2 linked regions of the Kineococcus endophyticus genome follow. The protein of the gene in region 1 interacts with the protein of each later gene in a pairwise test. Links are inferred from orthologs where the notes say so. Each region holds a gene or a part of one and is shown on either strand. Other genes may lie near its edges.

What was found.
Region 2: the proteins of pcrA (region 1) and lpdA interact in binary tests that used the Escherichia coli proteins (3 or more experiments, as listed by UniProt). The link is inferred for Kineococcus endophyticus from one-to-one orthologs.

The regions. Positions count from the first base shown.
Region 1 is NZ_JBFNQN010000003.1:348,967-363,361, reverse strand. The notes cover bases 4,299-7,364. They hold pcrA (DNA helicase PcrA), read right to left. Parts: upstream 6,981-7,364; coding sequence 4,617-6,980; downstream 4,299-4,616. Other genes in these bases: AB1207_RS05955 (TetR/AcrR family transcriptional regulator), read left to right, coding at 7,108-7,364; AB1207_RS05965 (alpha/beta fold hydrolase), read left to right, coding at 4,299-4,641. In the rest of the region: AB1207_RS05985 (sugar isomerase domain-containing protein), read right to left, coding at 1-439; AB1207_RS05980 (MurR/RpiR family transcriptional regulator), read left to right, coding at 674-1,576; AB1207_RS05975 (alpha-L-fucosidase), read left to right, coding at 1,573-2,994; AB1207_RS05970 (nitrilase-related carbon-nitrogen hydrolase), read right to left, coding at 2,984-3,832; more of AB1207_RS05965, read left to right, coding at 3,889-4,298; more of AB1207_RS05955, read left to right, coding at 7,365-7,704; AB1207_RS05950 (MMPL family transporter), read left to right, coding at 7,708-9,921; AB1207_RS05945 (bifunctional metallophosphatase/5'-nucleotidase), read right to left, coding at 10,163-12,178; AB1207_RS05940 (NUDIX domain-containing protein), read right to left, coding at 12,269-13,108; AB1207_RS05935 (DUF3817 domain-containing protein), read right to left, coding at 13,105-13,470; AB1207_RS05930 (SURF1 family protein), read right to left, coding at 13,467-14,282; AB1207_RS05925 (hypothetical protein), read right to left, coding at 14,319-14,395. UniProt on the Escherichia coli protein: A helicase with DNA-dependent ATPase activity. Unwinds DNA duplexes with 3'-5' polarity. Translocates on single-stranded DNA with 3'-5' polarity. Initiates unwinding more efficiently from a nicked substrate than double-stranded DNA.
Region 2 is NZ_JBFNQN010000001.1:303,252-317,526, reverse strand. The notes cover bases 6,916-9,861. They hold lpdA (dihydrolipoyl dehydrogenase), read left to right. Parts: upstream 6,916-7,671; coding sequence 7,672-9,051; downstream 9,052-9,861. Other genes in these bases: sucB (2-oxoglutarate dehydrogenase, E2 component, dihydrolipoamide succinyltransferase), read left to right, coding at 9,121-9,861; AB1207_RS01500 (hypothetical protein), read left to right, coding at 7,058-7,435. Outside these bases: AB1207_RS01530 (DUF779 domain-containing protein), read right to left, coding at 1-277; acetaldehyde dehydrogenase ExaC, read right to left, coding at 279-1,802; AB1207_RS01520 (GAF domain-containing protein), read right to left, coding at 1,901-3,163; AB1207_RS01515 (nicotinate-nucleotide--dimethylbenzimidazole phosphoribosyltransferase), read left to right, coding at 3,363-4,535; AB1207_RS01510 (GNAT family N-acetyltransferase), read right to left, coding at 4,487-5,200; AB1207_RS01505 (leucyl aminopeptidase), read left to right, coding at 5,223-6,725; more of sucB, read left to right, coding at 9,862-10,980; AB1207_RS01485 (TIGR01777 family oxidoreductase), read left to right, coding at 11,060-11,950; AB1207_RS01480 (protein kinase domain-containing protein), read right to left, coding at 11,975-13,864; AB1207_RS01475 (NAD(P)/FAD-dependent oxidoreductase), read left to right, coding at 13,933-14,275. UniProt on the Escherichia coli protein: Lipoamide dehydrogenase is a component of the glycine cleavage system as well as of the alpha-ketoacid dehydrogenase complexes.

The sequences.
Region 1 (14,395 bases):
CGTTCTCCTTGGCCAGCAGCGCCAGACCGACGACCGACCCGTTGACGCCGGAGTTCGAGGCGATGACGAAGACGTCGCGGGGGTCGCGGACGACGGTGGCGAAGACGTCCTGGGCGATGTTCGGGTCGCGTTCCAGCGGGGGTTCACCCGTCAGTTCCGCGATCTCGTGCTCGCCGAGGAGGGCGGCGTCGCGCAGGGCGACCTTGTTCGTGGGGATGAGCCCGCCGGCACGTCCGGCGACCTCCATGGCGAAGGCCTCCGAGTGCCCGGTGCCGAACGCCTGGACGACCCCGCCGGCGGCGATGCAGTCCGCGAGCAGGCCCACGGCCTCGTCGAGACCGCCGGAGGTGGCCAGCGTCGAGAGGCGGTCGAGGCGGTCCCGCACCTCGGTGCCGAACTGGGCGACGTGGCCGGCGAACCGGTCGGCGAAGGGGGGCACAGCATCTCTCCTTGAGTCGTCGATTCACCGCGTCGTTGCTGGTTGCATGAATGTTTCACTCGGTCGAGAGGGCCTGTCAAGGGATCGCCGTGTTGCGTTCGTGTTGCGTTCTCGTTGCGCTCGCGGCCCCCTCCTGGAAGGGCTTTCCGGTCCCGCCGGGGACCGCACGCAGCGTGGTCGCAGTGCTAGCCTGCGTCAGCTGGATGAGTCATCCACTCTGACGGAGGAGTCCGGATGGGCGTCGAAACCCTCGACCCGGCGCAGCGCATCGAGGCGGTCCGGGCCGACCTGCCCCCTTCCCTGCGCAAGGTGGCCGACTTCGTGCTGGAGTCCCCCGAGAGCGTCGAGGAGTGCTCGGCCACCGAGCTCGCGCGCCGGGCCGGCACGTCCCAGGCCGCCGTCACGCGGTTCTGCCAGACCATCGGTCTCGACGGGTACCAGGGCCTCGTGCGCTGGATGGCCCGCGAACAGGGACGCAAGGACGGCGGCGGGTCCGTCTGGGGGTCGGCCGAGATCGGGCCGGAGATCGCCCCCGACGACGACCTCGACCGCGTCGCCGCCGTCGTCGCCGCCGCCGACGTGCGCAGCCTGCAGGACACCGCGCGCCGCCTCGACCTCGACGCCGTGGAGCGCGCGGCGCAGGCGGTCGCGCGCGCGCACCGCGTCGACGTGTACGGCGTGGGCGGCAGCGCCGCGATGGCGGCCGAGACCGACGCCCGCCTGTTCGGCATCGGCGTCCCGGTGCGGAACTGGACCGAGGTCCACGCCGCGAGCACGTCGGCGGCGCTGCTCACCCCCGCGGACGTCGCCATCGCCATCTCGTTCTCCGGCGCGACCCGCGAGGTCGTCGAACCCACCGAGCTGGCTGCGCGGCGCGGCGCCACGACCGTCGCCGTGACCGGGGACCCGACGTCGGCGCTGGCCCAGCTCGCGGACGTCGTCCTCACGGTCGCCCCCGGCGGCACGACCTACCGGGAGGGGCCGTTCGCCGCCCGGCACGCTCAGCTCCTCGTCGTCGACTGCCTCTACGTCCGGGTCGCGCAGTTGACGTTCGCCCGCGCCAGCGCCGCCCGCGCCCTCACCGACCACATCCCCGCCCAGCACGCGGTGCGCCCGGCCCGGCGGCGGGCCCGGTGAGCGACGGCACCCGCGAGCCGGACCTGCGGTACCTCGCCCACGTCCGCCCGTCGGCGCGTCAGCTGCGCTGGCAGGCGCTGGAGTTCTACGGGTTCGTCCACTTCGGCATGAACACCGTCACCGACCGGGAGTGGGGCCTGGGTCACGAGGACCCCGCGCTGTTCGACCCGCCGGACGTCGACGCCGGCGAGTGGGTCGCTGCGCTGGCCGCTGCCGGGATGCGCGGGGTGGTCCTCACCGCCAAGCACCACGACGGGTTCTGCCTGTGGCCCAGCGCCCACACCGCCCACTCCGTCGCGGCCAGCCCCTGGCGCGGCGGCCGCGGCGACCTCGTCGCCGAGGTGTCGCAGGCCTGCGCCGCAGCCGGTCTGGCCTTAGGCGTCTACCTCTCCCCGTGGGACCGCACGGACCCGCGCTACGGCTCGGGCCGGGACTACGACGACTACTTCGTCGCCCAGCTCACCGAACTCCTCACGGGGTACGGCGACGTGTTCTGCGTCTGGCTCGACGGCGCCAACGGCGAAGGCCCCGACGGCCGCCGGCAGCTGTACGACTGGGACCGCTACGTGCGCGTCGTCCGTGCGCTGCAACCGGAGGCGGTCGTCAGCGTGTGCGGGCCGGACGTCCGCTGGTGCGGGAACGAGGCAGGCCACACCCGCCGCGACGAGTGGAGCGTCGTGCCGCACGAACTGCGGGACGCCGAGGGCACGGCCAGCCGTTCCCAGCAGGCCGACGACGGGGAGTTCTCCCGCCGCGTGCGCTCGGACGAGGAGGACCTCGGCAGCCGGGCCGCGCTGGCCGGGTACGCCGGGGAGTGCGTCTGGTACCCGGCCGAGGTCAACACGTCCGTGCGACCGGGCTGGTTCCACCACCCCGCCGAGGACGACCGGGTGCGCCCCGCGGCGGAGTTGTTCGACCTGTGGCGCGCGGCCGTCGGCGGGAACTCCTGCTTCCTGCTCAACGTGCCGCCCGCGGCGACCGGCCGGATCGCCGACCCCGACGTCGCGGCCCTGGCGGGGCTCGGCGACCTCGTGCGCCGGCACGTCGAGGGCGACCGTGCGGGGGAAGCCGTCGTCGGCGACGAGGACGGACCCGTCGACCTCGCCGGGGCGCCCGTCGAGGGACGGTCCCCCTGGTCCCCGGACGACGACCGTCCGCGCCTGGGCCTGCGGTTCCCCTCGGCGTTCCCGGTGCGCTCGGTCGACCTGTGGGAGGACATCGCCCACAGCCAGCGGATCGAGCGGTTCTCCGTCGTGCTGTCCCGCGCTGGCGAGGTCGTCTGGCGCGGTGGGGCCGGGGTCGTCGGGCACCTGCGGATCCTCGACGTGCCCGACGTGCTCGCCGACCACGTCGAGGTGGTGCTGGAGGAGTTCCGCGCACGGCCGGCTCTGACCGGTGTCCGCGTCGTCAGCGCGTGAGCAGTCCCGCGTAGAGCTCGGGACGCCGGTCGGCGTGCACGCCGTTGCGCGCCGACGTGCTCTTCTCGCGCGCCAGCCCGAGCCGGCAGCGCGCGAGCAGGACGTGCTCCCCCGCACCGGCCGGTGCCTCGACGAACGGGCGCCCGTCGGGTCCGACGACCGCCGAACCACCGACCCACGTCACGCCGCGCTCGGCCCCGGTCCGGTCGCAGGCGGCGACGAACATCCGGTTCGCCGACGCGGCGGCCTGGACGTGCACGACCTCCATCGGGCGGCCCTCGCCGCGCGGCGGACCGGGCCAGTTCGTCGGCGCGCACACGAGGTCGGCACCGGCGAGGCCGATGAGCCGCATCCACTCCACGAACCCCAGGTCGTAGCAGACGGCGAGCGCCAGCCGGCCCCACGGCGTCGCGACCACCTCGGGCAGCTCGTCACCGGGGACGAACACGTCCTTCTCGCCGTCCCACAGGTGCGCCTTGCGGTAGACCGTCCGGATCCCGCTGCCGTCCAGCAGCAGGGCGCTGTTGCGCAGGGACCGGTCGGCGTCGAGCTCGGCGAACCCGACCGCGACGACGAGGTCGTACCGGCGGGCGAGGTCGGTGAACGCGGCGGCGGTCGGGCCGTCGGCGGGTTCGGCGAGGTCCTCGGCCTCCTGGGCGGAGACGAAGACGTAACCGCTGCGCAGGAGTTCGGGCAGGACGACGATGCGCGCGCCCCGGCGGGCCGCGTCCTCCGCCGCGGCGAGGCCGCGGGCGAGGTTGCCGTCGGGGTCCCCGACGGCGAGGGCGACCTGGCAGACGGCGACGTCCACCTCGGGCAGCGGGGAGGTCGTGCTCATCCCGTCAGGATGCCGCAGCGCGGGCGGGACCGGACGGGAACGGAGACGATGCCCTCGTGAGCACCACCACCTCCACGACGATCGTCTGCCTGCACGCCCTCGGGATGAGTTCCCGTTCCTTCCGACCGCTGGCGCGCGAGCTGGCGCCGGGGTTCGACCTGGTGGCCCTGGACCTCCCGGGGTTCGGCGGGGCGCCGCTGGACCCGGGCACGTCGGTCGAGGCGATGGCGAGGTGGGTCCTCGACCAGCTGACCGGACGGGACCGGGGGCGGTGGCTGCTGCTCGGTCACAGCATGGGCGGGAAGGTCGCCACCGTCGTCGCCGCGGGACTGGCACCGCACGAACGGCCGGCGGGGGTCGTGCTGCTCGCCGCGTCCCCGCCGTCACCGGAGCCGATGGCGGAGGACCGCCGGAGCACGATGCTCGGCTGGGCCGCTGACGGCCCGCTCGGCGGAGCGGCCGTCGGCGAGTTCCTCGACGCGAACACCGGCGACCCGCTGGACCCCACCCTCGACGCCCTGGCGCGCGAGGACCTGCGGCGCACCGACCCCGCCGCCTGGCGGGCGTGGCTGCAGCACGGCAGCCGCGAGGACTGGTCGGACCGGGTGGGCCGGCTCGACGTCCCCGCGCTGGTCCTCGCCGGAGGTGCCGACGGGGACCTGGGCCCGCAGGCGCAGCGGGAGCTCAACGGCGCCGTGTACCCACGGGCGGAGTTCACCACCCTGCGGGGCGCGGGCCACCTGCTCCCGCTGGAACGGCCCGCCGAGGTGGCGGCCGCGATCCGTCAGAGCTTCTCGACCGGCGCGTAGCGCAGCAGCAACCGCTTGGTGCCCTCGGTGCGGAAGTCGATGTGCGCGATGGTCTTGTCCCCCTCGCCCTCGACCCGCACGACGGTGCCGAGGCCGAAGGAGTCGTGGGTCACCCGGTCCCCCGGGTTCAGCGCGATGACGGGGCGGTTGCCCGCAGAGCGCACGCCCGGGCGTTGCGAGACGCGCGAAGCCGCCGACGGCGAGGAGACGTTCTGGTACGTCGACTCCCCGCGCTTCCAGTCCAGCAGCGTCGGCGGGACCTCGTCGAGGAACCGGGACGGCGGGTACTGCTGCGGCGCCCCCCACGCGCTGCGCACGGCCGAGCGGGACAGGTAGAGCCGTTCCCGAGCGCGGGTGAGCCCGACGTAGGCGAGCCGGCGTTCCTCGGCGAGCTGGTCGGGATCCCCCAGCGAGCGCTGGTGCGGGAACGTCCCGTCCTCCATGCCCGTGAGGAACACGACGGGGAACTCCAGGCCCTTGGCCGTGTGCAGCGTCATGAGGGTGACGACGCCGTCGTCCTCGGCACCGGCCGGGATCTGGTCGGCGTCGGCCACGAGGGAGACGCGCTCGAGGAAGTCCGACAGCGTGCCCTCGGGGTTGTCCTCGGCGAACTCCTCGGCGACGGCGACGAGTTCGGAGAGGTTCTCGACGCGCGACTCGTCCTGCGGGTCGGCGCTGGCGCGCAGTTCGGCGAGGTACCCCGTCTGCTCCAGGACCGCCTCCAGCACGACGGCCGGGGACGCCCCGGACTCGGCCAGCGTGCGCAGGTCGGCGATGAGCTGGGCGAACCCCTTGATGGCGTTGAGGGAACGGGAGACGAGCCCGATGGCCTCGTCGGCCCGGTCCAGGGCGGCGCCGAAGCCGATGCGCTCGCGTTCGGCCAGGACGACGATCGAGGCCTCGGCCCGTTCGCCGATGCCGCGCTTGGGGGTGTTGAGCACGCGGCGCAGGTTGACGGTGTCGTCGGGGTTGTCCAGGACGCGCAGGTACGCGACGGCGTCCTTGATCTCCTTGCGCTCGTAGAAGCGCGTCCCACCGACCACCTTGTAGGGCAGACCGGTGCGGATGAACACCTCCTCCAGCGACCGGGACTGGGCGTTCGTCCGGTAGAAGACCGCGACGTCCTTGTACTTCACGTCCTCGTGGTCGTGGAGGCGGTCGACCTCCTCGGCGACGAAGGCGGCCTCGTCGTGCTCGTCGTCGGCGACGTAGCCGATGATCTTCTCCCCTGCGCCCGAGGCGGTCCACAGGTTCTTGGGGCGGCGGTCCTCGTTGACCTTGATGACCTCGTTGGCCGCCGTGAGGATGTTCTGCGTCGAGCGGTAGTTCTGCTCCAGCAGGATCGTCGTGGCGTCGGGGTAGTCCTGCTCGAACTCGACGATGTTGCGGATCGTCGCGCCGCGGAAGGCGTAGATCGACTGGTCGGCGTCGCCGACGACCGTCAGCTCGCCCCGCGGGACGTTGCCCTCCTCCGTGCCGACGAGTTCCTTCACCAGCACGTACTGCGCGTGGTTGGTGTCCTGGTACTCGTCGACCAGGACGTGCCGGAACCGGCGGCGGTAGTGCTCGGCCACGTCCGGGAACGCCTGCAGCAGGTGGACGGTCGACATGATGAGGTCGTCGAAGTCCATGGCGTTGGCCTGGCGCAGCCGCTGCTGGTACGTCCGGTAGGCGCGCGCGAGGACCTTCTCGGTCTCGGTGCCCTCGCCGGAGTGCGCGCGGTCGAAGAAGGTGTCCTCGTCGACCAGCTCGTTCTTGAGGTTCGAGACCATCGCCGACATCGCGCGCGGCGCGTGCTTCTTCGGGTCCAGCTCCAGCTCGCGGCCGACCATCGCCATGAGCCGCTGGGAGTCGGCGGAGTCGTAGATCGAGAACGACGTGCGCATGCCGAGGTGCTGGGCCTCGCGCCGCAGGATCCGGACGCAGGCGGAGTGGAACGTCGAGACCCACATGCTGCGCGCGCCCATGCCGACGACGTCGCCGACGAGGGCCGCGACGCGCTCGCGCATCTCGGCCGCGGCCTTGTTGGTGAAGGTGATCGCGAGGACCTGCCCCGCGCTCGCCCGCCCCTCGGCGAGCAGGTGCGCGATGCGGTGCGTCAGCACGCGCGTCTTGCCCGAGCCGGCCCCGGCGACGATGAGCAGGGGGGACCCGGCGTGCACGACGGCCTGGCGCTGCTGGGGGTTCAGGCCCGCGACGAGCGCCGCGGGGTCCAGCCCCGGGCGCCGCGGTCGCCGGGCCGCGGAGGTGTCGGCGAGCACGGCGGGACCCGTGTCGCCCCGCCCGCCGCCGGGACCGGAGGGGCCGCCGAAGGGGAGGTCGTCGAAGAGTGTGCTCATCGTCCGTCAAGGGTAGGCCTCCCTTCGGACAGACCCCGCCGCGAACGGGCACACCGCGGCGCCCGGCCGTTGGTCCGATCCGGTCCTCGATGGACCACTCCGGTCCATCCCGGTCTACACTGGTCCCATGCCACGGCTGACGAAGGAACAGATCGACGAGGAGATCCTCGACGCGGCGGCCGCGCTGTTCGCCCGGCACGGCCTCGAGCAGACGTCCGTCCAGCGCATCGCGGACGCCGTCGGCTACTCCAAGACCGGCCTGCTGCACCGCTTCCCGACGAAGGAGGCGATCGCGGAGGCGACCATCGCCCACACCGTCGACCACTTCGAGGCCGTCGCGGCCGCCGTCGACGGCACCCCGGCCGGCTCCGCGCGGGACCGGCGGGTGCTGGAGGCGCTGGTGGCCCTGGCGGCCAGCCGCCCCGGTCTCGTCTCCTTCATGCTGACCTCGATCAGCCAGGGCGTCCTGACCGGCGAACGCCTCGACGTCCTCGGCGAGGTCCTCTTCCGCGCCTTCGGCGCCACGGTGCCCACCCCCGGGACGGAACCGACGCCGGCCGAGGTCACCCGGGCCGTGCGCATCACGAGCGCCGTCGGCGGCCTGGCCGTCACGTCTCTCGCCTTCTGCGAGGTCCCCACGACCGACCTGGCCGACGACCTCGTCGCCGCCGCCCTCGGCGCGCTCGGCCACCCCGACGCGCACCCCCACGAGACGGAGAACTGACCGATGGCCACCTTCCTGCACCGCCTCGGCCGGGGGTCCTTCCGGTTCCGCGGCCTCGTGATCGCGGTCTGGGTGCTGCTCCTCGCCCTCGGAGGCGTCGGCGCGGCCACCCTGTCCGGCAAGACCGTGAGCACCTTCGAGATCCCCGGCCAGGAGTCGACGACCGCCCTGCGCCTCATCGGCCAGGAGTTCGGGGACACCGCCGACGGCGCGTCCGCGCAGGTCGTCCTCCAGGTCCCCGCCGGCCAGCAGATCACCGCGCCCGAGAACGCCGCCAAGGTCGCGGGCGTCGTGCAGGCGCTGAACGCCCTGCCCGGCGCGCGCGGGGCGAGCAACCCGCTGGACCCGCAGAACCCCGTCGTCTCCCCCGACCTGCGCGCCGCCTACAGCACCGTCTCCTACGGGGTCGCCCCGCCGGAGGTCACCGACGCGCAGCGGCAGGCGCTCCTGCGCGCCGTCGACGACGCCCGCGGTTCGGGCCTGACGGCCGAGGTCACCGGGACCGCCACGCAGGGCGTCGCGACGATCGGCGGGGCGGCCGAGGTGCTCGGCGTCGTCGTCGCGCTCGTCGTGCTCGCCATCACCTACGGCTCCCTCGTCGCGGCGGGCATGAACCTGCTGACGGCCGTCGTCGGCGTCGGCATCGGGGCTCTCGGCATCACGACCCTCACCGGTTTCGTCGACCTGCAGTCCACGACCCCGATCCTCGCGGTCATGCTCGGCCTGGCCGTCGGGATCGACTACGCGCTCTTCATCGTCACGCGCTTCCGGCACGAGCTGCTGGCCGGCAGGTCGGTCGCCGAGGCCGTCCCGCTCGCCGTCGGCACCGCCGGGTCGGCCGTCCTGACGGCCGGGACCACGGTCGTCATCGCCCTCGCCGGCCTCGCGGTGGCGGGCATCCCCTTCCTCACCGAGATGGGTGTCGCGGCCGCCGCGACCGTCGTCGTCGCCGTCCTCGTGGCCCTCACGCTGGTCCCCGCCGCCCTGGGCGTCGTGGGCCTGCGCGCCCTGCCGCGCGCGGCCCGCCGGGCCCTGGCCCACGAGAGCGGCAAGCACACCGCCGTCCCGCCGGCCGAGCCCGACCCCGCCGGTCGCGGGTTCTTCGGCGGCTGGAGCCGCCTCGTCACCGGCCGGCGCTGGCTGAGCCTGGTCGCCGCGGTCGTCGCGCTCGGCGCCGTCTCGATCCCCGTCGCCTCGATGCAGACGAGCCTGGCCACCTCGTGGCCGGACGGCAGCACCCAGGAGAAGGCGCAGGCGATCCTGTCCGACCGCTTCGGCGCCGGGGTGAGCGGTCCGCTGCTCGTCCTGACCCGCGGCGCGGACGCCGTGGCCCGCGGCGGTGAGCTGACCACCGAGCTCGCCCGCCTCGACGGCGTCGCCCTCGCCACCCCCGCCGTCCCGAGCGCCGACGGGCGGGCCGCCCTCGTGACGGTCATCCCGACGACCGCCCCCGACGCCGCGGCGACGACCGACCTCGTGCACCGCATGCGCGACCTCATCCGCGAGGACGGCTCGAGCACGCCGGCGTACGTGACGGGTCAGACGGCCGTGAGCGTCGACGTCAACGCCACGCTGTCGGACGCGCTGCCGGTCTACCTCGTGCTGGTCGTCGGCCTCGCGTTCGTGCTGCTCGTGCTCGTGTTCCGCTCGATCCTCGTCCCCGTCGTCGGGGTCCTCGGGTTCCTCCTGACGATCGGCGCCTCGCTGGGCGCCACCACCGCGGTTTTCCAGTGGGGCTGGCTCAAGCAGCTCGTCCACGCCGACACCACGGGGCCGCTGCTGAGCCTGGCGCCGATCATCGTCGTCGGGATCCTCTTCGGCCTCGCGATGGACTACCAGGTGTTCCTCGTCTCGCGGATGCACGAGGCGCACGCCCACGGGGCGCAACCGCTGCAGGCGGTGCGGACGGGGTTCCGGCAGGCGGCACCCGTCGTCGTCGCGGCCGCAGCGATCATGTTCGCCGTCTTCGCCGGGTTCGTCCCCGAGGGCGACGCGACGATCAAGCCCATCGCGTTCGCCCTGGCCGTCGGGATCCTCGCCGACGCCGTCGTCGTCCGGATGATCGCGGTGCCCGCGGCCCTGTCGCTGCTCGGCCGGGCGGCCTGGTGGCTGCCGCGGTGGCTGCGCTGGCTGCCGGTGCTGGACGTCGAGGGCGCGGCCCTCGAGCGGCGCGACCCCGCCGGCGAGCGCCCCGCCGCCCCCGCCCCGACGCACTGAGCCACCGCCCGTCACCCACCTTCGTGGAAAACACTCTTTCCGCCCTTGGAACACGTGTTCTGAGGGCGGAAAGTGTGTTTTCCACGCGGGACGAGGGGTCGAGGTGGGGCTCCAGGAATGCTCCCCGGGTGCCGATGGTTGTGAGGACTGGTCGCCCCGGTACGTGTCCCCGGGCCTCAACTCCAGCCGCTACGAGCGGCCACTCGCCGAGAGGCGACGCTCGGGGCGACCAGCCTCCTCGTCAGGACGCCCGGCGTCGCGCGGCCGTCAGCAGCAGCCCGCCGGCCAGGACGAGAGCCGCACCGGCCGCGAGCCAGGGCGCGACGTCCGCTCCGGTGTTCGCCAGCGACCCCGGCTGCGCCGCGGCCGTCCGCGACGGACGCTGCGTCGGGGTCCTGCTCGGCGCCGGCGCGGCGGCAGGTGCCGTCTGGGCCGGCGCGGTCGGCGCCGGAGTCGTCGGGACCGGGGCCGGTGCCGCGGCGGCGGGGGCGTAGCGCAGCTCGGTGTCCGGTGTGAGGCGCTGGTTCTCGGGCAGGCCGAGGTAGGCCGTGAACGCCTCGAGGTCGGTCTTGCCGAGTTCGGCGCGGTCGGTGCCCTCCGCCAGCGTCGTGAAGTTGTCCCCGCCGGAGGCCAGGAAGCTGTTCACCGTGACGCGGTACTGCGCGGCCGGGTCGACCTCAGCACCGTCGAGGGTCACGGAACGGATCCGCTGGCCCGCGGGAGCGGCCTCGTCGTAGGTGAAGAAGAGACCCTTCGACAGGCCGAGGGCGAGGAACGGCCGCGAGGAACCCGCCGGCTGCCACTGCTCCTCGAGGACCTGGCGGACCTGCGCACCGGTGAGGGTCATCGTGACGACCGAGTTCGCGAACGGCTGCACCGCCGCGGCTTCGGCGTACGTGACGACCCCGTCGCCCTCGGCTCCGGACTGCGCGTACAGCAGGTCCGCCCGCAACCCGCCGGGGTTCTCCAGCGCGATCTGGGCGCCCGCGGCCTCCGTCTGCTGCAGCTGCGCGTCGGCGACGAGGTTCCCCAGCGGCGACTGCTTGCCGCGGTCGTCGTCCTCACCGGAGAACGCGCGGGTGATGTCCGCGGTGATGGAACCCACCGGCTGCTTGCCTCGGTCGTCGGCGTAGGCCACGGCGTCGTCGACGATCTCCTGGACCTGCGGGTTCGGGGTGAAACCCTCGACCGGCAGGACCTGGTGGCCGGCGGCGACCACGTCGCGCGACGTCGTGTCCACGTCGAGGACGAGGTTGTCGACGGCCGTGGAGTAGCTCTCCGCGGAGACCACGGGGCGCTGGACGGTGCGCCCAGCGACTCCGAAGGCGCAGTCGTAGCGCAGGTGGGTGTGCCCGGAGACGATCGCGTCGATCTGCGCGCTCGACTCCTGCACGATCTTCCCGAACGCGCCCTGCGTCCCGACGGTGGCGCAGTCGGTGCCCGACGACCCCTCGTGCGCGAGGAGGACGATCACGTCCGCCTCGTCGTTGGCGGTGTTCCCGTCGGACAGCTGCGCGGCGACGGCGTTCGCGGCGGCCACGGGGTCGGTGAACTGCAGCCCCTGGATGCCGGCCGGGGCGACGAGGCTCGCCGTCTGCTGCGTCACGACGCCGACGAAACCCACGCGGACCCCACCGACGTCGGTCGTCGCGAACGACGGCAGCGCGTGGGTCCCGTCGGCCTTCAGCACGTTCGCGGCGAGGTAGGGGAACGCCGCGAGGGGGTTCGCCCCGTTCGCACCCGGCTTGCCCTGCACGCCGATCCGGTCGACGAGGTCGGAGTAGCCGCGGTCGAACTCGTGGTTCCCGGCGGCCGAGACGGCGACGCCCATGGCGTTGAGCGCGGCGATCGTCGGGGCGTCCTGCTGGATGAACGACGTGAACGTCGAGGCGCCGATGTTGTCGCCGGCCGAGACCACGACGGTGTTGGGGTTCTTCGCGCGCATCGCGTCGAACACCCCGGCGAGTTGCGCCGCGCCACCGATCGGGGCCCCGTCGTCCGTCTCCTCGGGCGACTCCAGACGGCCGTGGAAGTCGTTGAACGCCCCGATCTGGATGCGGGTCGTCCCGGCGGCCGGGGCCGGGAGGACGTCCGGCACCTGACCCGGAGTCGCTGCGGGAGTGGCTGCGGGAGTGGCTGCGGGACTGGCTGCGGGTGTCGTCGCGGCCGTCGCGGGGACCGCCAGCAGCGGGACCGCGAGCGCCGCGGTGGCGGCGCCGGAGCAGAGGAACCGGACGAGGGGACGACCAGGACGCATGGGCTCGCTTCCGAGGGGGGTGGGGGCGAGCCGGATCCTGCCATCACAGCCGCCGCAGGGGAACCCCTCAGCGGTTCCCTCCCCCGCCCCTCAGCCCTGCAGGGCGATGTGCAAGCCCCGCTGGGCGACGCCCACCAGACCGATGTCGTCGGCCTCGCCGAGCGGGACCCAGCGGGCGAGGTCGGTGCTGCCCCCCACGTCGAGGACGACGGGGTCGAGGACCTCGAGGGGTTCGGCGCGGACGAGGATGCGCACCGCGTGGAAGTCCTCGAGGACCCCGCGCGGGGACCGGCCGGTGAAGTGCTCGGCGCCGATCTCGGCCAGGCCGGTGACGCGGACCGCCATGCCCGTCTCCTCGTGGACCTCGCGCACGACGGCCTCGAGCGGGTGCTCGCCGTGGTCGACTCCACCGCCGGGCAGGGTCCAGCGTCCGGGGCTCGGCGTCTTCGTGCTGAGCCGCGTCAGCAGCAGGGAGCCGTCGGCGACGACGACGGCGTAGCAGGCGAGCCGTTGCCGCACGACGGGGACATCGGCGGAGGTGCTGTCGGGGGCGCTGTCGACGGCCGGGGACAACCGCACCCGCTCGGCGGGGTCGAGGGCGACGCGGTCGTCCGCGACCAGCGGCCAGTCGTCGGAGACCGGGATCCACTGCGCCACAGCGGGAGCCGAACCGTCGGGCAGCGTCCCGGCCAGCACGAGGTGCACCGTGTGCAGGTCGAGCCCGAACACCCCCTCGCCGTCCGTGCGGCGGCCGTCGTGGACGGCCAGCAGCTCACCGAGGTCGAGGTCGGGGCCGAGGACGCGCCGGGCAGCGGCCAGCGGCGTCTCCCCGTGGGCGAGCAACGCCCACGGCAGGGCGTCGTCGAGCACGAGCAGGCGCCCGCCGGCCTCGACGGCGACGTGGACCGCGACCCGCTGGAGGGCGCTCACGCGGCGCGGACGCCGAGCTCGGCCTGGACCGCGTGCGTGTTCTTGCGCTCGGCGTAGAAGGACAGGAAGGGGATGGTGCCCGCGAGCGCCGTGAGGACCATGCGCTTCCAGGACCAGCGCAGCCGGTTCCCCAGGTCGAAGACCGTGATGAGGAGGATCACGTACAGCCAGCCGTGCGCGATGCCGGCGACCCGGGTGACGCTGTCACCGCCGCCGAAGAGGCCGAGGTACTCCTGCGGCATGCCGATGCACGTCAGCACGATGAGACCGATGCCCGTCACGTAGGCCATCACGCGGTACCGCGTGAGCGCGGCCCTGATCTTCGGCTCCGACCGCAGCCCGCCGGACGTCCCCGCGCTCACCGGGCACCACTCATGTCTCGTCCTCCTGCACCGTGCGCCGGTCCGTCCGCCGCCGTCTCGAGGTCATCCTCTCCCGTCTCCCTGCGCTCATCGCGCACGGCCCGGAACCAGACGACGACGGCGAAGAGCGCGAACACCCACCACTGCGCCGCGTAGGCGAGGTTGCGCCAGTCCAGGCGCCGGGAGGCCTGGCCGGGGTCCGCAGGCGGCACGGCCTGCAGACCGGCGGCCGGGGCGGTGTCGGTGACGTAGGCGTTGGCGACGGGGTAGTCGACGCGGTTGACGAGGTCGGCCGCGCTGACGATCCACGTCTGCCCCGCGGGCAGCACGGCCGTCGAGGGGGCGACGTCGGAGGCCTCCGGTGGCTGGACGACCCCGACGAGGTCGACCCGGCCGGTCGGCAGGGCGGGCGCCGGGGAGCCCTCGGGCACCCAGCCGCGGACCAGCGGCACGCCGGACCCGTCGGGCAGCACCACGACGCCGAGGGCCCACGCACCCACGACCCCGTCGAGGCTGCGGCCGGGGACGAGGAGGTCGACGGCCGGGTCGAACGTCCCGGCGACCTCCACCCGGTGCCCGACCTCGTCCGCGGACAGGATCGACGCTGCCCCCGAGCCGCCGGCGTCCACGATCTCGCTGATCGGGGCGACCGGTTGCCGCGCAGGCGGTTCGGTGATGACGACGTTGCCGCGCTGCCACTGCCAGACGCCGAGGCCGCTGCAGACGAGGACGACGGCGAGGGCCACGACGGTCAGGACCGCGATGCGGCCCCGCGGCACGGCCGGGCGGTCGGGGTCCTCGCGGTCAGGCACCCCGTCAGGCTACGTGCCGGAACTGGGAGCTCCCCGTCAGCTCGTGCGGTCGAACTCGTCCCGCCGGGCCTCTGCGATAGCGGAATCCCACGAGCGACGGTAGCGCTTTCCGC
Region 2 (14,275 bases), on another replicon or contig:
TGGTCAGCTCCGTGTGCGACCACACCCGGTACTGCTCCTTCGACATCCACACACCCACGGTGAACCCCTCGGTCCGTCCGTCCGCACCGTCGAGCGGTGGGACCTCGACGTTCCCGAGGAACTCGTCCGCGTCCGACAGGATGAAGTCGCCGTCCGCGAAGCACATGGGAGAACTGCCGTCGCAGCACCCCCCGGACTGGTGGAACATCAGGTCCCCGTGCCGGGCCCGGAGGCTGCGGAGCTCCGCCGCGGCCTCCGGGGTCAGACCGACGGCCACCTCAGAAGAAACCGAGCTTGGACGTCGAGTAGCTGACCAACAGGTTCTTCGTCTGCTGGTAGTGGTCGAGCATCATGGCGTGGTTCTCGCGGCCGATCCCCGAGCTCTTGTACCCGCCGAACGCCGCGTGCGCGGGGTAGGCGTGGTAGTTGTTCGTCCACACCCGCCCGGCCTGGATGCCGCGGCCCATGCGGTAGGCGAGGTGGATGTCGCGCGACCACACGCCCGCCCCGAGGCCGTAGAGCGTGTCGTTGGCGATCTTCAGGGCGTCGTCCGGGTGGTCGAACCGGGTGACGGAGACGACGGGCCCGAAGATCTCCTCCTGGAAGATGCGCATCGAGTTGTCGCCCTCGAACACCGTCGGGTTCACGTAGTACCCGCCGGACAGCTCCCCGCCGAGGTCGGCGCGCTCCCCGCCCGTCAGCAGCCTCGCGCCCTCCTTCTTGCCGATGTCGATGTAGGACAGGATCTTCTCGAGCTGGTCGTTGCTGGCCTGCGCGCCGATCATCGTCTCGGTGTCGAGCGGGTTGCCCTGCTTGACGGCCTTCGTCCGCTCGAGGGCGTGGGCCAGGAACGAGTCGTAGATGCCGCTCTGCACCAGGGCCCGCGACGGGCACGTGCACACCTCGCCCTGGTTGAGGGCGAACATCGTGAACCCCTCGAGGGCCTTGTCGTAGAAGTCGTCGCGCTCGGCGGCGACGTCGTCGAAGAACACGTTCGGGCTCTTGCCGCCGAGTTCCAGGGTCACGGGGATGAGGTTCTGGCTGGCGTACTGCATGATCAGCCGGCCGGTGGTCGTCTCGCCCGTGAAGGCGATCTTGCGGATGCGCGGGTTGCTCGCCAGGGGTTTGCCGGCCTCGGCGCCGAACCCGTTGACGACGTTGACGACGCCCGGGGGCAGCAGGTCCCCGATGACGTCCATGAGCAGCATGATCGAGGCCGGCGTCTGCTCGGCCGGCTTGAGGACGACGGCGTTGCCCGCCGCGAGCGCGGGGGCCAGCTTCCAGATCGCCATGAGCAGCGGGAAGTTCCAGGGGATGATCTGCCCGACCACGCCGAGGGGTTCGTGGAAGTGGTACGCGACGGTGTCGTCGTCGATCTGGGAGATCCCGCCCTCCTGGGCGCGGACGACCCCGGCGAAGTACCGCAGGTGGTCCACGACGAGGGGCAGGTCGGCGGCGAGGCACTCGCGGACGGGTTTGCCGTTGTCCCACGACTCGGCGACGGCCAGCTTCTCGAGGTTCGCCTCGATGCGGTCGGCGATGCGGTTCAGGACGAGGGCGCGTTCGGCGACGGACGTCCGGCCCCAGGCGGGGGCGGCGGCGTGCGCGGCGTCGAGGGCGCGTTCGATGTCGGCGGCCGTGCCGCGGGCGACCTCGGTGAACGTCTGGCCGTTGACGGGACTGGGGTTCTCGAAGTACTGGCCCTCGGCGGGGGCGACGCGTTCGCCGCCGATCCAGTGGTCGTAGCGGTCGGCGTACTCGACGACGCTCCCGGCGCGTCCGGGTGCCTCGTAGACCGGCATGGGAGACCTCCACGGTGAGGGGACGACGACTGCTCCGTCGCCGTGGCCCCACCCTGCGCCCGCGGGCGTTGCAACGCCGTTGCACCTCCCGGCCAGGGTCAGCCGCGCAGCCGCTCCCAGCGGGCCAGCGCCTCCGCGCGGCCGGGGTCACCGGGACCCAACCGCGCGACGAGGTCGCGGGCGACGACGACGTCGCGGCGACCGGCCTCGGTGCGCGAGAACTCCAGCAGGGCGCGGTCGTCGTCGCCCTCCAGGACGGCCGAGCGCAGCTCCAGGAGCAGCTCCTCGCGCAGGTCGCGGACCCCCGGCGCGTCCGATCCCGGCAGCAGGTCCCCCGACCAGTCCGCGACGGCCTCGCGGACCCGTCCGGCCCGCAGCGCGGTGCGCACGTCGAGCGCGTCGCAGCGCAGCTCCCCGACGACCCGGTAGGGCGCCGGCGACAGGTCCAGGCCACCGTGCGTGCGGTCGCGCAGGACCGCCCGCAGGCGGTGGACCTCGGCGCGCACCGAGACGGGGGCGAGGTCGCGCTCGTCGAGCTCGGCCGCGAGCTGCGCGGCGGACAGCCCCGACGCCGGCGCGAGGGCCAGGAGGAGCAGGACCTCGCTGTGCCGCAACGACAACGGACGGGTCTGACCTCCGGCCGTGAGCGTCGGCGCGGGCCCGAGGACCGACAGGCGGGGTGTCGTGGGCGTCGGTGCGGCCACCCCGGGCGCGAGCCGGCGCCGCAGGGCCACCACCCGCAGCTCGGCCTCCACGGCCCCGACGGCGGCCTGCACGAACTCCAGGGCCCGCTCGCGGCCGAGGTCGTCGCCCCCGGTGAGGTCCAGGACGCCGAGGACCTCACCGGTCAGGGGGTGGCGGACCGGGGCCGCCGAACAGCTCCACCCCGCCACGGCCGTGGCGTAGTGCTCCCCCTGGCTCACCCGGACGGGTCGTCCCAGGGCCAGCGCCGTGCCGGGCGCGTTGGTGCCGGCGACGTCCTCGCTCCAGCGGGCGCCCTCGGTGAAGGCCATCCGGTCGGCGGCCCGCCGCAGACCCGCGTCGCCCTCCACCCACAGCAGCGTCCCGTCGGCGTCGCTGACGGCCATGAGGACGGGCACGCCCAGGGGCTCGGCCAGGAGCAGCCGGCGGGCGGTCGGCAGCACGGCGGCCAGCGGGTGCGCCTCGCGACGGGCGCGCAGGTCGGAGGGGTCGGCCACGACGGGCGGGGCGACGCGGTCGGGGTCCAGGCCCGTGCGCCGGGCGCGCCACCAGGAGGAGGAGACGAGCTCACGGGCTCCGGGCAGCGGTGTGCCCACCGCGGTACCGGCCGTCCGGGCCAGCCAGTCCTCGCGCGCCCCGGTCGACTCCCCCGACGTCATCCCCCGACCTCCCCCCGGGGCCGTCCTCGGGCCCGGGTGCGTTCACGGTAGGCGGGGCGCTCCGGCGCGACAACCCTGTCCGTGTGCGACCCGCCGGACGGTGGGCGCACCGCCACCGGGACGAGCGGGTGGGACCATGCCGGGGCACACGCGGACCCTTCCCCGCACCACGCCCCGCCCCCGTCCACGAGGAGTCCCGATGACCGACGGCCCGCGGCCGTTGAACCTGCGCGAGATCGCGGAGGGCCTGCGCTCCCCGCACACCTCCGAGGCGCGGCCGCGCCGGGTGGCGCCCCTGCTCCCGGCCTCCCGCGCCGACGAGCTCGCGCGGTGGCTGGCCGGGACGCAGGACCGGGACGTCGCCGCGCCGCTGGACCGCGTCCGCCTCGTCGTCTTCGCCGGCGACCACGGTGTCGCGGCGCGCGGCATCTCCCGCCTGGAACCGGGCTGGACCGCCTCCGCCGTCCGCGACCTGGTCGCCGGGCGCGGACCCGTCGCCACCCTGGCCGCGCAGGTCGGCGCGCACGTCGAGGTGCACGCCCTGGGTGTGGACTGGGGCGCGGACGGACCCGTGGACGTCCCGGCCTCCGTCCTGACCGGGGCCCTGCACCCCTCCGGCGACGTCGCCCGCGAGGACGCCCTGACCGAGGCCGAGGTCGAGGCGGCCGTGCGGACGGGCGCCGAGGTGGCCGACGCCGCCGTCGACGCCGGCGTGGACCTGCTCGTGCTGGGCGACCTGGGGGTCGGCGCCACGGCGGTCGCCTCGACGCTCGTGGCCGTCTGCCTGCGCAAGGGCGCGGTCGACGTCGTGGGCCGCGGCAGCGGGATCGACGACGACGCCTGGATGCGCAAGACCGCCGCCGTGCGCGACGCCGTCCGCCGCGGCCGCAAGCTGGCGACGCGGCCGACCGCCGTCCTGCAGGCCGTCGGCAGCGCCGACGTCGCGGCGGCCGTCGGGTTCCTGCTCCGCTCGGCCGCCCGCCGCACCCCCGTCCTGCTCGACGGCAGCCTCGGGATCGCGGCGGCCCTGCTGGCCTCCCGCGGGGTCCCGGGTGCGGAGAAGTGGTGGCAGCTGGGGGCCTCGACGGCCGAACCGGCGCAGGCCCTGGCCGCCGAGCGGCTCAAGCTGCCGCCCGTGCTCGAGCTCGGCGCCGGGCGCGGGGGCGGGGCCGGTGCCCTCGCCGCCGTCGGGGTGCTGCGGGCGGCGCAGACGCTCGCCGCGGCCGACGAGGCGGACCTGCCGCCGCTGCCGGACCCGGAACCCGAGCCCGAGCCGGAATCAGAACCCGAGATCGAGCCCGAGCCCGAGGCCGCCCCGGAGGCTCAGACCGAGGCCGCCCCCGACGAGGACAGCGCCCGCCCGAACGTGTGACCGGTGGCCGAGCGGTCCAGCTCGATGAACCCGGTGCGGCGGTAGAACTCCACCGCACCGGGGTTGGCCGCCGAGACCCCCAGGTGCACGCCCGGGGACCCCGCGGCGGCCAGCTGGGCGCACAGCCGGTCGACGAGCCGCCGGCCGAGCCCGCGCCCCTGCAGCCGCGGCAGCAGGTCGACGTGCAGGTGCGAGGGGTACCGCGGTGACTGCTGCGAGGAGTCGTCCGCCCACAGCGGGTCCGGCCGCACGCCCTCGTGGACGATCCGCAGGAGCCACTCGTCGTAGGTGCCGGCGAACCCGTCCTCCGGGCGCGGGTACCGGCGGCGCAGCGGCGGCCACCAGTGCTCCTCGCGCCAGGCCTCGAACCGGGCCGTGTCGAGGCAGCCCAGCACGTAGCCCGCCGGGCCCTCCTCGTCGAGGACGAGGGTGCCGAAGGAGGCGCCGTCGACGCCGTAGGCGTGGGCGTAGGGCGCGGCGTACACGTCACCGAGCAGGTCGGGGAAGGCCGTGCGGGCGCTCGCGTCGGCGCCGCTGTCCCCCGTCAGCCGGCACAGGACCGACAGCACCGGGGCGTCGTCGGGCACGACGGGCCGCCACCGGACCCCCGGGACGACCTCCGGCCCGGTCCCGTCCGCCCCACCCTCGTCCCCGGCTGCTCGCACACGGTCACGTTAGGGTGCCCGGGTGCCGCGTCTCCTCCTCAGCAGCAAGTCGGTCAAGAGCGTGTCGGTGGACGCCCTGGTGCTCGGGCTGACGCCCGCCGCGCCGGGTGCGAAGGCCACCGCGCCCGTCCTGCTGGGGGGTGAGGACCTCCCCCGGGCGACCCGCTCCGCCCTCGTCGACGCCGCCGTCGCCATCGGCGCCACCGGGGCGGCCGGTCAGGTCCACCTCGTGCCGGGCGTCGCGGGACTGGGCACCGGTCTCGTCGCCCTCACGGGCGTGGGGGCCTCCCCCGACGCCGAGGCGCTGCGCCGCGCGACCGGTGCGGCCATCCGCGCGCTCGCCGGGCACCGCCGCGTGGCGCTGGGCCTGCCGGTGGCGGACGCCACGGCGGCCGCGGCCCTCGCCGAGGGCGCGGCCCTGGGCGCCTACGCCTTCACCCGCTACCGCGCCGCGACCCGCGAACCCGTCGCCGAGGTGACGCTGCTCGTCGACAAGCCGCGGGACAAGGCGCTGCGCGCGGCGCTCGACCGCGCCGGCGTGGTGGCCGCGGCCGTGCACACCGCTCGCGACCTCATCAACACCGCCCCCGCGGACCTCGCGCCCGCCGACCTCGCCGACGCCGCCGTGCAGGCGGCCGCCGGCACCGGGTTGACGGTGCGCGTGCTGGACGAGGAGGCGCTGGCGGCCGGCGGCTACGGCGGCATCCTCGGCGTCGGCCAGGGCTCCTCGCGCCCGCCGCGCCTGGTGGTCCTCGAGCACGCCCCGGCGCGCGCCAAGGGCCACCTCGCCTTCGTCGGCAAGGGCATCACGTTCGACTCCGGCGGCCTGTCGATCAAGCCGGCGGCCGGCATGGAGACCATGAAGAGCGACATGTCGGGGGCGGCGGCCGTCCTCGCCGCGGTGCGCGCCGTCGCCGAGCTGGACCTGCCCGTGAAGGTGACCGGCTGGCTGGCCGTCGCCGAGAACATGCCGTCGGGCACGGCGATCCGCCCCTCCGACGTCCTGACGATGTTCGGCGGGACGACGGTCGAGGTCCTCAACACCGACGCCGAGGGCCGCCTCGTCCTCGGCGACGCCCTCGTCGCCGCGTCCGCCGAGCAGCCGGACGCCGTCGTCGACGTCGCCACCCTCACGGGTGCGCAGGTCGTCGCGCTGGGCAACCGGGTCTCGGGCGTCATGGGCAACGACGACGCGTTCCGCACCGCGCTGCTCGCCGCGGCCGACCGGGCCGGGGAGTCGTTCTGGCCCATGCCGCTGCCCGATGAGCTGCGCGCGACGCTGGACTCCCCCGTCGCGGACCTGGCCAACATCGGCGACCGGGCCGGCGGGATGCTCGTGGCCGCCGTCTTCCTGCGCGAGTTCGTCGGCAGCACGCCGGCGGGGACGCCGATCCCGTGGGCGCACCTGGACATCGCCGGTCCCGCCTTCGCGACGGGCGAGCCGTGGGGCTACACGCACCGCGGTGGGACCGGCGTCGCCGTGCGCACCCTCGTGGCGCTCGCCGAGGACCACGCGCGGCGCTGAGGAGGGCCGTTTCCGGACGTCCCCCGGAAGGGGGACGTCCATTCTCCGGAAGGCCGGCCGCAGGAATGCGCGAGGGCGCCGTGGAAGTGATCACCTGGGATCGTTTTCCGACGCCGAGTCGTTGCGTCGCACGATGTTCATCCCGCATTCTTTCCGGCGTGGTGACGGGACTGCTCCAGACGGGTGATCCTCTTCCTTCTGATGTCCTACACGGTGAGCAACTAGCTATATGCTCACCGTGACGGCCTAGTTCGGGGGCGTCACTTCCGACCGGTTCGGTTCTCTCAACCAGACACCCCGGTGTGCACCGGGGCACACGTCACGGAGGCACCATGTCCACGCGCCAGACCACGTCCACCCGCGGTTCCCTGCAGCGCCTCGCGCGCACCGCGGCCCTGTCGCTGACCGCGGCCGCCGTCATCGCCGGCGGCGGTCTCGGTGCGGCGGCGTCGGCGTCGGCCGCCCCGTCCGCCACCGTGACGGTGACGAAGTCGGCGCCCGGCCTCAAGGGTTCCTCCGACACCCAGCGCAAGGAGTCCTCGACCGACCGCAAGGAGTCGTCGACGGACCGCAAGGAGTCCTCCACCAACCGCAAGGAGAGCTCGACCGACCGCAAGGAGTCCTCGACCAACCGCAAGGAGTCGACGGTCACCCGCAAGGAGAGCACGGTCGAGCGCAAGGAGTCCTGGACCGCCGAGAAGGAGCGCTGAGCGCACCGGACCGAAGGCTCGACACCCCCCGACACGAGCTGGTCGGACGGCACCTCCCCACCACGGGGAGGTGCCGTTCCTGCGTTCGGCGGGCCCACGCCCGGACCACCCGTCGGCAGGGCACGCGCCAGGACGCACCTGGGCGCAGCGCGACGCCCCCCTCGCGCTCCGGCGGGGGCGTGGTGAGAGGATCACGAGGAGCAGTCACCAGCACAAGCCGACCTCAGGAGCATTTCGTGGCAGGTGCCGCCGGGCAGGAGTACGACGTCGTCATCCTCGGGGGAGGCAGTGGGGGCTACGCCGCCGCCCTGCGGGCCGCCGAGCTGGGGCTGTCCGTGGCCCTCGTGGAGAAGGACCTCCTGGGAGGGACGTGCCTGCACCGCGGGTGCATCCCGACCAAGGCGCTGCTGCACGCGGCCGAGGTCGCGGACACGGCACGTGAGTCGGAGACGTTCGGCGTGCGCGCCAGCTTCGACTCCGTCGACATGGCGGGCGTCAACAAGTACAAGGACGGGATCATCTCCCGCCTCCACAAGGGCTTGCAGGGGCTCGTGAAGTCCCGCAAGGTCGAGCTGGTCGCCGGCACGGGCAAGCTCGTGGCCAAGAACACCGTCGAGGTCGACGGCACCCGCTACGTCGGGAAGAACGTCGTCCTGGCCTCCGGTTCCTACTCCCGCAGCCTGCCCGGTCTCGAGATCGGCGGCCGGGTCATGACGAGCGAGCAGGCGCTCGCGCTCGACACCGTCCCCGAGCGCGTCGTCGTCCTCGGCGGCGGCGTCATCGGCGTGGAGTTCGCCAGCGTCTGGCGCTCCTTCGGCGCCGACGTCACGATCGTCGAGGCCCTGCCCCACCTCGTCCCGCTTGAGGACGAGGCCGCGAGCAAGGCGCTCGAGCGCGCGTTCCGCAAGCGCGGCATCACGTTCTCCCTCGGCGTGCGCTTCGCGGGCGTCGAGCAGTCCGACACCGGCGTCGTCGTGAAGCTGGAGGACGGCAAGACCTTCGAGGCCGACCTCATGCTCGTCGCCGTCGGCCGCGGCCCGAACACCGCCGGCCTCGGCTACGAGGAGCAGGGCATCACGATGGACCGCGGGTTCGTCCTCACCGACGAGCGGCTGCGCACGAACGTCGAGGGCGTGTACGCCGTCGGCGACATCGTCCCCGGTCTGCAGCTGGCCCACCGCGGCTTCGCCCAGGGCATCTTCGTCGCCGAGGACATCGCCGGCCTGGACCCCAAGCCCGTCGACGAGCTCGGCATCCCCAAGGTCACCTACTGCGAGCCCGAGGTCGCCTCCGTGGGCCTCACCGAGGCCAAGGCGCGCGAGAAGTACGGGGACGTCGACGTCCTGGAGTACAACCTCGGCGGCAACGGCAAGAGCCAGATCCTCGGTACCACCGGTTTCGTGAAGCTGGTGCGGCAGAAGGACGGTCCCGTCGTGGGCGTCCACATGGTCGGCTCCCGCATGAGCGAGCAGGTCGGCGAGGCCCAGCTCATCGTGAACTGGGAGGCCTACCCGCAGGACGTGGCGGAGCTCGTCCACACGCACCCGACGCAGAACGAGGCCGTCGGCGAGGCCTTCCTCGCGCTGGCCGGCAAGCCCCTGCACTCGCACGCGTAGCCGACCGACCACCCTGAACCCGCGGCGTCTCCCAGGCGCCGGAGACCGTCCGTGAGGAGAACCGAACAGATGTCGAACTCGGTGCAGATGCCCGCTCTCGGCGAGAGCGTGACCGAGGGCACCGTCACGCGGTGGCTGAAGCAGGTCGGCGACACGGTCGCCGTCGACGAGCCGCTGCTGGAGGTGTCCACCGACAAGGTCGACACCGAGATCCCCTCGCCCGTGGCCGGGGTGCTCCTGGAGATCCTCGTCCCCGAGGACGAGACCGCCGAGGTGGGCGCGGACCTCGCCCGCATCGGTGAGGAGTCCGAGCAGGGCGGCGGTTCCGGTGGCGGCTCCGGCGACGCGGCCCCCGCGCAGCAGGAGTCCCCCACCCCGCCCTCGACGCAGGACGCGCAGTCCGCCCCGGAGTCGGCGCAGGAACCCGACCCCGAGCAGCCGCCGGCCGCGGCCGCCGCGCCGAGCTCCGGCGGTTCCGGCCAGGCCGTGCAGATGCCCGCGCTGGGCGAGTCCGTCACCGAGGGCACCGTCACGCGCTGGCTCAAGGCCGTCGGCGACAGCGTCGAGGTCGACGAGCCGCTGCTGGAGGTCTCGACCGACAAGGTCGACACCGAGATCCCCTCCCCCGTGGCCGGCACGCTGCTGGAGATCCTCGTGGGCGAGGACGAGACGGCCGAGGTGGGCGCCGACCTCGCCCGCATCGGTGACGCCTCGGCCCAGAGCGCCCCCGCCCCGCAGGAGAGCCCGGCCCAGGAGGCCCCCCAGCAGGAGGCCCCGGCGCAGGAGGGCACGCTCGCCGACGAGGTCGAGGAGCGCCAGGCCGCTGAGAAGCAGGCCGAGGAGTCCACGCAGCCGTCGGCCGGCTCCTCCGGTGAGCCCGCCGCGGCGCCGGCCCAGCCCGCGCAGCAGTCGCCGTCCGCTCCCGCACCGGCCGCCGAGTCCTCGGCACCGTCGAGTGCGCAGGCCGGCGCGCAGTCCACGGGGGGCAGCACCTACGTGACGCCGCTCGTGCGCAAGCTCGCCAAGGACCTCGGTGTGGACCTGTCCTCCCTCACGGGGACGGGCGTCGGCGGCCGCATCCGCAAGCAGGACGTGCAGGAGGCCGCGGACAAGGCGGCCGAGGCCGCCAAGGCCGCGCAGCAGCAGTCGCAGGCCCCCGCCGCGGCGCCGTCGGCGCCCGCCGCCAAGGCCCCGGCCGTCGAGGTCTCCCCCAAGCGGGGCACGACCGAGAAGATGTCGCGCCTGCGCAAGGTCATCGCCCAGCGGATGAAGGAGTCGCTGCAGAACTCCGCGCAGCTGACCACCGTCATCGAGGTGGACGTCACCAAGGTGGCGCGGCTGCGAGCGCGCGCGAAGGACTCCTTCGCCGCGACCGAGGGCGCGAAGCTGACGTTCCTGCCGTTCTTCGTCAAGGCCGCGGTCGAGGCGCTCAAGCAGCACCCCTCGCTCAACGCCAGCATCGACGGCGAGAACATCGTCTACCACGGCAGCGAGAACATCTCGATGGCCGTGGACACCCCCAAGGGCCTCATCACCCCCGTCATCAAGGACGCGGGCGACCTGAACCTCGGTGGGCTGGCGCGCAAGATCTCCGACCTGGCGGCCCGCACCCGCGCCAGCAAGATCACCCCGGACGACCTGTCCGGCGGCACCTTCACCATCACCAACACCGGCAGCATCGGGGCCCTGTTCGACACCCCGATCCTCAACGCCCCGCAGGTCGCCATCCTCGGCACCGGCGCGCTCGTCAAGCGGCCCGTCGTGCTCACCGACGCCGACGGCCAGGACACGATCGCGGTGCGCTCGATGATGTACCTCGCCCTGTCCTACGACCACCAGATCGTCGACGGGGCCGACGCGGCGCGCTTCCTGCAGACCATCAAGAAGCGCATCGAGGCCGGCGAGTTCGAGGGTGAGCTCGGGCTCTGACCCAGCTCCACCGCAGCCCCGTTCCTGCCGCAGGGACGGGGCTGCTCCCTTTCCCCCACCACCACCTTGGAGTGTGCTCGTGCGCGTCGTCGTCAGCGGGGCCAGCGGTCTCATCGGTCGTCACCTGGTGGCGCACCTGCGGGGAGCGGGGCACGACGTCCTGACGCTCGTGCGCCGGCCCGTGCGCGAGCCGCACCAGGTGCAGTGGGACCCCTCGCGCGGGGAGTTGGACCCCCGCGCCCTCGGGCGCCTGGACGGGGCCGTCAACCTCTCGGGCGCCGGCGTCGGGGACCAGCGCTGGACCGACGACTACAAGCGGACCATCCTCTCCTCGCGGTTGGACACCACGTCCACGCTCGTGGGCGCCCTGCTCCGCCTCGACGAGGCGCCGCAGGTCCTCGTCAACGCCTCCGCCATCGGCGCCTACGGCGACGGCGGTTCGGCGGTCCTGACCGAGGACGCCCCGCGCGGGGACGACTTCCTCGCCGACGTCGTCGCGCAGTGGGAGGGCGCCACCGAACCGGCCTCGGCGGCCGGGGTCCGCGTGGCGCTCGCCCGGACCGGTCTGCTCGCCAACCCCGTCGGCGGGGCCTTCGGGCAGCTCCTGACCCTGTTCAAGCTCGGCCTCGGCGGCCCGCTCGGCAGCGGACGGCAGTGGTGGAGCCCCATCACGATGCCGGACGAGCTCGCGGCACTGGAGTTCCTGCTGACCCGGCCGGTCTCCGGGCCCGCCAACCTGACCTGCCCGGAGCCGGCGACGAACACCGCCCTGACGACGGCGCTCGGGGCGGCCCTGCACCGGCCCTCCCTCGTACCCGCGCCGGGGTTCGCGCTGAAGCTCGTCCTCGGGGAGTTCGCGGGGCAGGTGCTGGCCAGCCAGCGGGTGGTGCCGTCGGTGCTGCTCGAGCACGGCTTCACCTTCCGCCACCCCGACGTCGCCGCGGTGACGGGCTGGCTCGCACGGGCCTGACCACCCACCCCCGTCCGCCGACGGTCACCCGACGGCGCTGACGCGCCACTCCCCCGCGACCCGGTCGAGGGTGAGACGAGAGGTGCGCGCGGCGCCGGCCGGGACGGTCGTCCGTGCCCCGGCGGCCGAGACGACGACGTGCTCCGCCGTGGTCACGTCGGCCTCCAGCACCCATCGGTCGGCCGTGCGCTCCACCTCGCGGACCGCACGGACGTCGAAGGCCAGGGTCTCGAACGTGGTGCCGCTCGCCGCCAGGTCGGCGAGCACCGCCTCGTCGGCCGCCCGGGCCGCGGACCCGGCGACGTCGACACCCGACAGGGCGTCCGCGGACCCCGCCGCCAGCGCCGACGCCCGCCGGTCGGCGAGCACCCCCACGACCGCCGCCGCGTCGTCCCCGCGCAGCACCTCGTCCCCGTGCAGCACTCCGTCCCCGCGCAGCACCTCGTCCCCGCGCAGCACTCCGTCCCCGCGCAGCACCTCGTCCCCGCGCAGCACTCCGTCACCCACTGCTGCCTCGCCACCCGGTGCGTCGTCGCCGGGTGGAGCCTCCACGACGCCGGGAGGGGCGGTGACCGTCGCGGTCTCGGCGGCGGGCGCGGGCGACGGTGCGTCCGCCCGGCCGTGGAGCGCGAGCAGAACGGCGGCTCCCGCCACGACCGGCAGCGCCCCGGCCACGAGGAGCAGCCGTCGCCCCGGCCGCGCGGGACGGACGGCCGCGCGGGAGGCGCCCCGACGGCGGGGGTCGGGCCGGGCGGACGCCCGGCGGGCGGTCGCTCGGCCCGCCGGGCCGGTCGAGGACCCCCGGGACGGGCGCGCGGGCGGCGTGGCGCCCGCACCGTCCCCGAGGTCGGGCGCGGGACCGGGTTCGGGGTCCCCGCCGGCGCCGGCGACCCCGGCACCGGCGAGGCGGTGCGTGACGCCCGGGGGCGCCGGGACGGGACCGGCGGCCGCAGCGGCCGGGACGGGCAGACCGCGCACGGGCCGTGGACGGGCGGCCGCCGCCACGGCGGTGGCGAGCTCACCGGGCGTGGGTCGGCGTGACGGCTTGCGGTGCAACCCCTCGCGCACGGCCGCGAGCAGGGCCCCGGATCCTCCGGCCGGCAGCGCCGCGGCGGCCCGCCGGTGCGCCTGGCGGGCCCCGAACGCACCGGAGGCGACGGGCGTCTCGCCCGTGAGGGCCCACCAGGCGAGCGCCGCGAGGCCGTACACGTCCGAGGCCGCCCCGACGCCCTCCCCCGCGAGCGCCGCGGGATCGGCGAAGCCGGGGGTGCCCAGGACGCTGCCGTGCCGCCGGCCCAGCGCGCGGGCCACGCCCAGGTCCGCGAGCAGCGGCTCCCCCCGAGCGTCCAGCAGGACGTTGCCGGGGGCGACGTCGCCGTGGACGACCCCGGCGGCGTGCAGGTCCTCCAGCGCGGGGCCCAGCACGTGCAGCAGGCCGCTGACCTCCCCCGCCGACAGCCGGCGCCGCTGGGCCAGCACACCGGCGAGCGACCCGCCCGGGGCCAGGTCGAGGACGAGCACCGGCCGGCCCTGCGCGTCGGTCGAGATGTCGTGCACGGCGACGACCCGCGGGTGCCGGACCCGCCGCAGCAGGGCGAGCTCGGCGAGCAGGTCGGGGCCCTCGTCCGGCGCCGGCGCGGCGGTCGCCGACAGCACCTTCAGGGCCCGCTCGACCCCGTCGGTTCCCGTCCCGGCCCACACGACGCCGGACCCACCGGCTCCCAGGAGCCGACCGACGGCGTACCCGTCGACCTCGGGGGCGAGGCGGCGCGGGTCGTCCCCGAGCGCGGAGAGCGCCTCGCGCCGCCACTGCCGCCCCGGACCGGCCGCTGCTGCGCGCGCTCCGGCGGTAGCGGTCGGGGTGGCGCCCAGGGGCCCGGTGGTGGGCCCGGTGAGGGGTTCGGAGACGGTCACCCGGACAGGGTGGCGCACGCGCGGGGACTGCCGCGCTGGTTGTCCACAGGGTCGATACGCTCAGGGGCGTGACCGCTGGCACCTCCCTCGACACCGCCCACCCGCCGACCGCCGTGCGCACGTCCGCGGAGGTGGTCGTCGTGGGCGCGGGCCTGGCCGGCCTCGTCTGCGCGCGCCACCTGCACGCGGCCGGCGTCGACGTCCTGGTCGTCGAGGCCGCCGACACCGTCGGTGGTCGCGTGCGCTCGGAGACCCTCGGCAGCTTCCGCGTCGACCGCGGCTTCCAGCTCCTCAACCCCGCCTACCCCGAGGTGGAGAAGGTCCTCGACCTCGACGCCCTGGACCTGCAGCCGTTCGACGCGGGCGTGGCCGTCCACCGCGGCGGCAGGGTCGCGACGCTGCGCGACCCGC